3 regions of the Rossellomorea sp. DA94 genome follow, and region 2 is predicted to be linked to each of the others. Evidence: riboswitches for the same ligand, from Rfam matches in the RefSeq annotation. Region 2 holds a riboswitch; each other region holds the start of a gene.
What was found. Region 2 has a riboswitch for thiamine pyrophosphate ahead of thiT (energy-coupled thiamine transporter ThiT). Riboswitches for the same ligand answer to the same signal wherever they lie in the genome.
Positions count from the first base shown of each region.

Region 1: it holds a riboswitch for thiamine pyrophosphate, as region 2 does, so the genes downstream of both, P8596_RS07510 (ABC transporter substrate-binding protein) here and thiT (energy-coupled thiamine transporter ThiT) in region 2, are expected to answer to the same signal.
Region 3: it holds a riboswitch for thiamine pyrophosphate, as region 2 does, so the genes downstream of both, tenA (thiaminase II) here and thiT (energy-coupled thiamine transporter ThiT) in region 2, are expected to answer to the same signal.

Region 1 covers NZ_CP122397.1:1,418,101-1,421,377, reverse strand. The annotation lists gene P8596_RS07520 (ABC transporter permease) at 1-353, opposite strand, end outside; gene P8596_RS07515 (thiamine-binding protein) at 350-643, opposite strand; gene P8596_RS07510 (ABC transporter substrate-binding protein) at 656-1,642, opposite strand; TPP riboswitch at 1,810-1,919, opposite strand; gene P8596_RS07505 (phosphotransferase enzyme family protein) at 1,969-2,892, opposite strand; gene P8596_RS07500 (aldo/keto reductase) at 2,979-3,277, shown strand, end outside.
Region 2 covers NZ_CP122397.1:393,575-396,851, forward strand. The annotation lists gene P8596_RS02095 (histidine phosphatase family protein) at 1-222, shown strand, start outside; gene P8596_RS02100 (thioredoxin family protein) at 269-595, shown strand; gene P8596_RS02105 (hypothetical protein) at 857-1,156, shown strand; TPP riboswitch at 1,225-1,323, shown strand; gene thiT (energy-coupled thiamine transporter ThiT) at 1,395-1,991, shown strand; gene P8596_RS02115 (DedA family protein) at 2,137-2,784, shown strand; gene P8596_RS02120 (threonine/serine exporter family protein) at 2,908-3,277, shown strand, end outside.
Region 3 covers NZ_CP122397.1:2,455,838-2,459,114, reverse strand. The annotation lists gene P8596_RS12760 (sensor histidine kinase) at 1-176, shown strand, start outside; gene P8596_RS12755 (response regulator transcription factor) at 173-772, shown strand; TPP riboswitch at 1,040-1,147, shown strand; gene tenA (thiaminase II) at 1,266-1,973, shown strand; gene P8596_RS12745 (ECF transporter S component) at 1,966-2,544, shown strand; gene P8596_RS12740 (ABC transporter ATP-binding protein) at 2,559-3,277, shown strand, end outside.

The DNA.
Region 1 (3,277 bases), 1.0 Mb from region 2:
CCGAATCCGAACCAAATGACAAGGAGAGGGGCCAATACAATGATGGGTATATTCTGAGATAGGATCATGAGAGGATAGACCGCTTCCCTTACCTTAGGGAGGAGATGCAGTACCACCGCTGTCCCGAGCCCGATCGAACAGCCGATCGCAAACCCTGTGATCGTCAGAAATGCCGTTGATGAGAAATTCCCCTTGAACTCAGACCACGAGGCAATTCCTTCTTCCCATATCTCTGAAGGCGACGGCATCAGCCAGGCTGGCACCTCAAATAATTTAATGGCCACTTCCCAAATGATGAATAAAAGGATGAGGACCAAGAAGGGTCTCCATCCTTTTGAAATCCAAGTCCTCATCCTTTATATTTCTCCGTTAAGTCGTCCATTTCGATCCCATCCGGCTGGTACAATACTTTGATCTGGGAAATGACATTTTTGCTTCCTATTTCAATCATTCGTTCATTCATCTGTTCAATCACCTTGAATAATTGTGACAGATTCCCCTCCATCGTCGTTTCCAAAGGATGGACTTCATATCGCACTCCCGATTTTTCGATGATTGCGATCGCTTCATCCACATATGGAATCACATCTTCACCGTTCTTGGTCTTTGGAATGATTTGTATGCTTACAAGTGCGTTCCCCATTTTGTTCACCTCTTATTTTGGTAAGAATTCGTTCGTGAATGCTTTCTTGCTTTCGAGTTTCTTATCTAATAAATCATTTTCATACATCCATGACGCATAGTTCTCCCAGACTTCCAGTTTCTGCTCTCCCCATCGGTCAGCATCATCTTTATATTTGGGTGCGAGCCATTCCTGACTCTTCATGACCAATTCTTTATCAAGATCTGGAGCTGCATCTAATAAAATCTCTCCCGCTTCTTTCGGGTTGTCGATTGTGTATTGATACCCTTTGGAAGCAGCTACCATGAATGCCTTGACCGTTTCAGGATCTGAATCGATCATTTTCTCATTTGTTGTAAGTACTGGAGTGTAGTAATCCAGTTTATCGGAATAATCCTTTACATACATCATGTTCAACTCTTCACCGCGGAGTTCAGCTTCAATTCCTGTCCATCCATAATAAATCCAGGCGAAGTCAACGTCCCGTTTAACGGCAGTAAAGAAATCGGTGTCTCCCATGTTGATGAAATTCACTTTTTCTACATCCGCGTTTTCTTGCTTCATGATTGAATCCATAACGGCTTTCTCAACGGGTGAACCCCAGCCGCCATAGCTTTTCCCTTCAAAATCCTTTGGTTTTGTAATACCCTTACTCTTCGGGGAAGCAAACCCCGACGTATTATGCTGTATGATGGCAGCTATGGATACGATGGGTACATCCTGGACCCTCGCTTGAGTGACACCTTCCTGATATCCAACTCCGAAATCGGCTTTCCCCGATGCAACGAGTTGATCGGCACCCGCTTCCCCGGGCAGGATGATGTCTACATCCAGTCCCTGATCCTTGAAGTAGCCTTTTTCTTTCGCTACATACAATCCAGTGTGGTTGGTATTTGGTGTCCAGTCGAGTACGACATTTACTTTTTTAAGATTGTCCATCTTCTCATCGGCTGCATCTTCCCCACCGTTACAGGCGGATAAAAGAAGTACAGAGCAGATGAGGAACATCCATTTTTTCATGATGATTCCTCCTTCGGTCTTTTGCGGTCGTAACGTCTCATTCCTATATTCTTCGCTTATTCTGGAAAATGAATGTAAACCAAAGGCAGTTGAGGCGTAAATTCAGGGGTGAAACAAAAAAACGCCCCAAGCTTCAGCCGCGGGACGCATCGTTAAACAGGTTATGTATCGTTTAAGAGAATGTTTCCTACGCTGGTATCAGCCAGTTCAGGTTCAAAGGGTCAGTATCTACAGGATACAATCTCAACCGGCCACTCCGGTCCCCCTACACGTGGAATATGAAATTTAACGTTATCTTCCTCCCTACTTTGCCATAGAATGAAAGGTTATTCAAGCTTTTCCTTCTCATATTGAAAGACTCCATGAAAATAAGCCGATGCAAACAGTTCCTCGATGAAATTCATGCACGAAGCACCCGCTTCTGTATATCCCTGATGATAGGTTAAAAAGGCATATTGCAGGAGAAAGAGAATGACTATTGACGGCAAGATCCTTTTCTCTCCTGCAGTCAAAGGGGCATGCCTTTCATATCCTTTCATAAATGCCAGAATCCATTTCATTGACTCATCTTTTTTCTCTTTCGGGGCTGCTTTGAGCATACCTGCGAGGAAGTAGCCGATGTCAGTAATCCGGGGTGCCGTCCGGATTCGTTCAAAATCAATGATCCCGCACACTTCTCCTCCCTGCATCAAAATATTCCCCGAATTGTAGTCGCTATGAACGAATTGATGTGGCAAACACCGGTAGGGATGCTCCCACCCCTTCATCTTTAATAAGATCACTTGCCCCCTTATGCCGATCGATTCAGTTTCAAGCTCCTTCACCCATTCTGTTACATGACTTTCAATCTCCCAGCCCTTCGTTTCATAATGACACCGATAGTCTTTAAGGATGAGATGAAGGGTTGCAAGGTATGCTCCTGCATTTGTCAGGGAGTCGGCAGACCATTCCTTCAATGGCGTTCCTTCAAGGGCCTCATAAAGAGAATAGATTTGCTCTTCTTCTTTTACATAAGGAAGTTGTGAGCAAGTTAATAGAGGGGATTCAACGTTAAGGTGATGACTCATTAAATAATCGGTTAAATAGAGCTCCTCCATCCGATTTTCAGGGGAAGAATACACTCTTCTTTTTAAATAGAAGGTCTTTCCTTCTGCCTTCACTTCCGTAACATCAGGATGAAGAAGAAGTGTTTTGAAGGAAGTGGGATCCATTCCCCAATGACGTACAATATCCTGAAGAGGTTCAATCATTTCTATTTCCTTTCCATACATAGTAATATACTTGTAGTATGACTTTGAAAGAATATACACATACCATACGAAAAGAGGTTTCACCTATGCAAAGAATACAAATGACAGAAGACTTATCATTCTCGAGGATCATTCATGGATTATGGAGACTATCAGACTGGAAGCAGTCCAAGGAAGATACGTTATCATTGATCCAACACAATATTGAAAACGGAATCACAACGTTTGACCATGCCGATATTTATGGTTCTTATATGTGTGAAACCTTATTCGGTGAGGCGCTAGCCCTCCAACCATCCTTGCGGGAGAAGATGGAGATCGTAACAAAATGCGGCATCGTCCTGCCTTCCGACAATCGACCGGAGCACAAGACGCATCACTACAA
Region 2 (3,277 bases):
TTCAATCATCGTTCCCAGCCTGAAAACAAGCGGGAAATCGAAGAGAGGATCCGTGTGGTGGTCGATAGGGTCGTCCATGAAGGGAAGGATGTGCTCATCGTAGGTCATGGCGGAATCATGATATTTATGAGAAAAGAATTACGAAAGCGGGGATTTACCGGGCCGTCGTTCAGGAGACCCTCCAACGGAAAGGTGTATGTTTATCAAGGTGGGACAGGGTGATCATTTACCAGAGCAATACACTAATAGAAAGAAAGGAGGCCGTAAAATGGAAGAAGTCCATTCACTAAAAGCACTTCGTGAAAAGCTCGAAGCTGAGAAGGTGGTACTACTATACATATCAAGGCCAGGTTGTTCTGTATGTCACGCACTCCTGCCCCAGGTGGAAGAGATGTTGAAGGATTTCGAATCTGTGAAATCCATCCATGCCGATGCAGAAGAAATCCCGGAAATAGCAGGAGAATTTTCCATCTTCACCGTGCCTGTCATCATCGTATTTGTAGACGGTAAGGAGATGTTCAGAAAAGCACGTTTCGTTCCAATCGACGAACTCCACAGCCAAATTTCCCGTCTTACTGAGATGTTAGACAACTAAACAAACGTTTGATTAGTACGTGAAAACGTTTGTTGGTCTGGCCTGGGTGGGTTAAACAGTTGTTTAGTAGGATAAATATCTGTGGGTATTATAAATGGTAGGTTGTATTTGAATTCTATATAAACTTTAAAAAGAGCTGCTAAAAATGGGTATTTAGACACACCTCATTAGAGTAGCTCTTTTGTCATGGTTCAGTGAATAGGTATATAATAGTGAGTATACGAGTATAGTAGTTATGAGAAATGAAAGGGGGCTTGATGAATGATCAGATTGTCCAGGACAAAGAAAGTCATGTTACTCTGTTTCGCAATCATCCTCATAATAGTAGCCAACCGGATTTCCACTGTACAACATCTGACAGCAAGGATCGCCACCAACCTGTATGTGAGCCTGAAATACCAGGACCTTGATCTTGAATACCAAAACGTCGAATTCTCACCCCAGTTCGGAGATTATTCTGTAGCGTATAAGGACAAGGATGGTAAAGTATATGGATTCATGGTCACCCCTAAGTCAATGCCCGTCATCATCCTTCATGATCCTCTGAGAGAGACACCTTAAGAAAAAGTTCCTATCATGCTTTTCAAATATGTTTCTTCATGTATAATAAACCTTAACAACTTTATAAACGGTACCACAAGGGGAGCGAAAGCTGAGAGTGAACAATCTGTTCTGACCCTCTGAACCTGTTAGTTAGGACTAGCGTAGGGATGTGGAAAATAGGCAGCATTGTGCTTATTTCGATTGTTCATTCTCCCTCCTTATGGTTTCGTTTCAGTTCATAAGGAGGATTTTTTTTATGAAAAACACACGACTTGTCGTATTGCTTGAAGCGTCATTGATGGCGGCTTTTGCGATCATCCTTGATTTGCTGCCTTCTATTAAGCTATCACCGAGTATCTCGATATCGATTGCCATGGTTCCGATCTTTCTATTATCTTATCGAAGAGGCTTGAGAGCCGGACTGATAGGGGGCTTTTTATGGGGGATCCTGCAGATTGCCCTTGGGGATGCCTGGATTGCGACCCCGGTCCAAATGGTGATTGAGTATTTCATCGCTTTTGCTTTTATCGGTTTTGCCGGGGGTTTCGCCGGGAAAATTCAGGGTGCACTGGGAGGCGGTCACCGGTCCAAAGCAGTCTTCTGGGTAGTGATGGCAACATTCGCAGGAAGCCTTGCTCGTTATTTCTGGCATTTCATTGCCGGATTCGTGTTTTTTGCCGAGTATGCACCGGATGAGATGTCTCCATTGCTATTTTCTCTTATAGTAAACGGGATCACGATGTTGGGATCGGCAGTATTATGCTCCGTTGTGATGGTGATCATCGTCAATATCGCACCAAGATTGATCAAAGTGCAGTCGCATCAACAGGAAATCAGCCGAAAGGCATCCTAAAGAAACGAAAGACCGGCCTGTCTCAGGGCCGGTCTTTCGTTCTGTCAATACATCTCAAGACTTAGCGTAAATTACCTCCGCGGATTCTGTTGGTGTCAGAGGGTCTCTTCTATACTGAAGATACAAGCGTACAGGAGTGATTCACATGACGGAATGGATAATAAATTCAGCAGAAGAGTGGGGGATATGGGGTGTACTGTTTTCTCTATTCATTGAAGGGAGTGCCTTTCCTTTTATTGGAACGTTCTTTATCGTAACGATGGGATTCATCCTCCACCTAACGTGGATGCAAATCGTGTTCATCTCTTTAGCAGGAAGTCTCCTATACACAGTGGGAAGCTATATTCCTTACTTTATCAGTTTAAAACTGGGGGATAACATAGAAGGAAGGCTTAAGCCCCAGAAGCTTGAGAAGCTCCGCACAGCCCAGAAAAAATTCAATCGATACGGTGTTTGGAGCGTGGCGATTACGAGTCCGCTTCACTTGGGGAATGTCATCCCATTTCTTGCAGGTATGGCGAGAATGGATGTGAAGGCATATTTCCTTCTTACCATGCTTGGTATAGCACCATCCACTTTTCTGTTCTTGACGATCGGGAAGTTATATGACGGGGAGAAAGAAGTGATCCTTGAAGTGATTGAAGACTATCAAATGGTGGTCCTCGTGGGGTTTGTGGTGGTGACGGGTGCGTACATGTTGTATAAAAGAAAGATAAAAAAGGGATCCCTGCCAACAAACGACCCATCGGAACGAAAAGCCTTCCAAGAGAGGGATGAAGTAAATGATGCTTGAAGCTGCCTTCCTTCCATCCCTCAAGATCAAATCTACGGAAAATCACCCCGTTCCTCATTGCTTACACCACTGCTTTCCTATAAACTAGACCTATTCAAAAAATAGTACGTGTGGAGAGATCGTATGGAAGCAAAAATGATAAGAAGATATGACATTATGGAGGTCAGCCTGCTGGCGGGGAAGATTATGCTGCAAAGTGGGGCGGAGACGTATCGCGTCGAGGACACGATGATGCGCATCGCCGCTTCTTATGGGATATCGGAATCGCATAGCTATGTGACCCCCACTGGGATCATCTTCTCGATTGAAACGTCGGAACCGACCAAAACGAAGCTCATCCGAATTAATGAGAGGTCTACGGATCTTGAGAAAGTGACCCTCGTGAACAGTATCTCAAGGCAGATCAGTAAAGGGCATCTGACACTTGAAGAAGCATACAATGCCCTTGAGAAGCTGGATCAGTCCGATCTATCTTATTCCTTCCTGATTCAAG
Region 3 (3,277 bases), 2.1 Mb from region 2:
ATGGTGTGGGGATCGGGAGTGACTATACTCAGTCCAAAGGCAGTGGTCTGATCGGGATGAGAGAGCGGTTGGAATTTGTCAACGGAAGCCTTGAAATCGTTTCGGTGGATGGTACCACCTTGATCATGAGGGTTCCGAAAGTAATCAAGCAGACAGACAGGGAGGGAATGGAATGATTCGAATTGTGATTGCAGAAGATCAGCGGATGCTGTTGGGCGCATTGGGGTCTCTATTGAGCCTTGAAGATGATATGGAAGTGGTAGGAAAAGCAGGCAATGGAGAAGAAGCCATTTCCCTCGTTCATGAACTGAAGCCGGATATTTGTATCATGGATATTGAAATGCCTGAAAAAACGGGGCTTGAAGCGGCAGAGGAATTAAAAGGGGAAGATTGTAAGGTGATCATCCTTACCACTTTTGCCAGATCAGGCTACTTTCAGCGGGCATTAAAGGGTGGAGTGAAAGGGTATTTGTTGAAGGACAGTCCGAGTGAGGAACTGGCGAACTCTATCCGGCTTGTGATGGATGGTAAGCGTATCTATGCACCGGAGCTGATGGATGATGTCTACAGCGAAGAAAATCCCCTCACAGACCGTGAAAAAGAAGTACTCGAGCTCGTTGCCGATGGAAAAAACACAAAGGAAATCGCCGATGAACTAAAGCTTAAAACAGGTACTGTAAGGAACTATATCTCCACTATACTCGACAAGCTGGAAGTGAAAAACCGAATCGAAGCCATCACACAATCCAAAGAAAAAGGATGGTTTAAATAAACCGAGGGACGGACCTTTTTGAAGGTCCGTCCCCTTTTTATAACAATTCATTACATTGAATGTTTATTCATAATTAATAAGAAGAGGAAAATGGATAGACAAACTTATTTCAAAAATAATTTTCTGTAGAATTAATCATACTGAACCTCTGGCTGTCATTGAGTCCGACAGCTAATTTGAAATCGTGTTAGAATCGAGATTTACTTTTTTTAAGTTGACAACTATTTGAATCATGATACGATAACATCGAAAACAAAATTTCATAAGACGATCCACTAGGGGTGCCTTCGAAAAGGCTGAGATTAAAGTGTGACTTTAAGACCCTTTGAACCTGATCTGGTTGAGACCAGCGTAGGGAAGTGGTGTTTGACGGTCACATAGAATATAATTCTATTATTCTGATCTCAAGCCACTTTCTGTATGCTGTATGCATAATGGAAAGTGGCTTTTTTTGTTGCCCATTTCGGGTCGTCTGGAAAAGGAGCAGGAAATCATGACATTTTCAACAGCGTTACGAAACGAAGTCAACGACATTTGGGACGCAAGCTTCGATCATCCTTTCGTCAAAGGGATCGGGGATGGGACTCTCCCCATCGAGAAGTTCAAGTACTACCTCTTGCAAGATGCCTATTACCTTTCACATTTCTCGAAGGTGCAGGCGCTTGGTGCTGCAAAAGCATTGGACTTACATACCACATCACGAATGGCATCCCACGCTGTAGGAACCAATGAAGCAGAGCTTTCTCTTCATGAAAATTTCTCTAAACGTTTAGGGATCGCGGATGAAGAAAAAAAGAATTTCAAACCGGCTCCTACAGCGTACGCTTATACGTCCCATATGTATCGTTCCGCAAGATATGGGGGCTTAGCTGATATCCTGGCGGCGATCCTCCCATGTTACTGGCTCTATTATGAGATCGGGGAACGCTTGAAATCATGCACGCCGGAACAACCGGTGTATCAGGAATGGATTGAGGCATACGGTGGGGAATGGTTTAAAGAGTTAGTGGAGGAACAAATCAATCGTCTTGATGAATTGGCAGAAACAATGACCCAACACGATAAAGAAAGAATGAAAGAAAATTTCATTTTGAGCAGCATTTATGAATGGCAGTTTTGGGAGATGGCTTACACCCTTGAAAAATGGCCGTTTCAGCATGCACTGGATGCAGGGAAAGAAATGAGCGGACACCATGTCTAAATTAAAACTAACCGATGTTTTAGTGACGGTGGTCATTTCCATCATGTTCGGGGTCATTTATAAGCTTTGGGGCCCATTTTATAACTTGTTGAAGCCGATCGGGTTGCATGCAGACCAACTCATCTATGGAATGTGGTTCATGGCGGCCACAGTAGCATTCTTGATCATCCGTAAACCCGGCTTCGCCCTTTTAGCCGAAATCGCCGCTTCTTCAGGAGAGTTTCTCATGGGCTCTGAATGGGGACTCGAGGTCCTTTTATTCGGAGTCATTCAAGGGTTAATGGCAGAATCGGTTTTCTTCCTGACGAAATATAGACGCTATGATCTTTCGATTATATGTTTTGCTGCGTTCGGTTCTGCATGGGGATCCATCTTCATGGATTACATGAAAGGGTATATGGGAGATTTAGTCCTTTGGAATCTGTCATTGTTTATCTTTGCAAGATTACTGGGATCGATTGTCATCGCAGGTGCAGGATCATTTTATTTGGTCAGGGCCCTCGAGAAAACCGGAGTCACAAGTCTGGTCAGACGTGCAAGTCAGGATGATTACGATGTATTGAACCAGTAAAGGGGATGATGCTTATGCATGTCGAAAACCTTCGACTTACCTATCCCGGAACAGGGAAACGGATGTTTAATGAAGTCAGTCTTTCTATCAATGAAGGGGAGAAAGTATTGCTATTGGGTCCATCAGGATGCGGGAAGTCAACACTTTTACATGTTTTATCCGGAGTGATCCCCCGCTCCGTGGATGTTCCCATGAGGGCTGCAAAATTGGAGGTGTCTGATTCCTATGGCTATGTATTCCAAGATCCGGATTCGCAATTTTGTATGCCATTTGTGGATGAAGAATTAGCCTTTGTGCTGGAGAATTTACAGACTCCCCGTGAAGAGATGAAAGGGGAAATACAATGGCTGCTATCGGAGGTGGGACTGGAACTTGAGGATCCCCATACGAAAATCTCAACATTATCAGGAGGCATGAAGCAGAAATTGGCCATTGCTTCTGCGCTTGCCCTGAGACCCGATACCTTGTTCCTGGACGAACCGACTTCATTATTGGATGAGGAAAGTACAAAGTCTGTCTGGAAAACAATCAAAGAAATCGGTTTAGATAAGACCCTGGTGATCGTAGAGCATAAACTTGATCACGTTCTTGACATGATCGATCGAATCATTCTTTTCGATGCCGATGGAACCATTATGGCGGATGGAGCGAAAGAGTGGATCCTGAACCAAAACAAAGATTCGTTGAAGAACTTGGGTGTCTGGTACTCGGGCGCATGGGAGGAATATCTGTC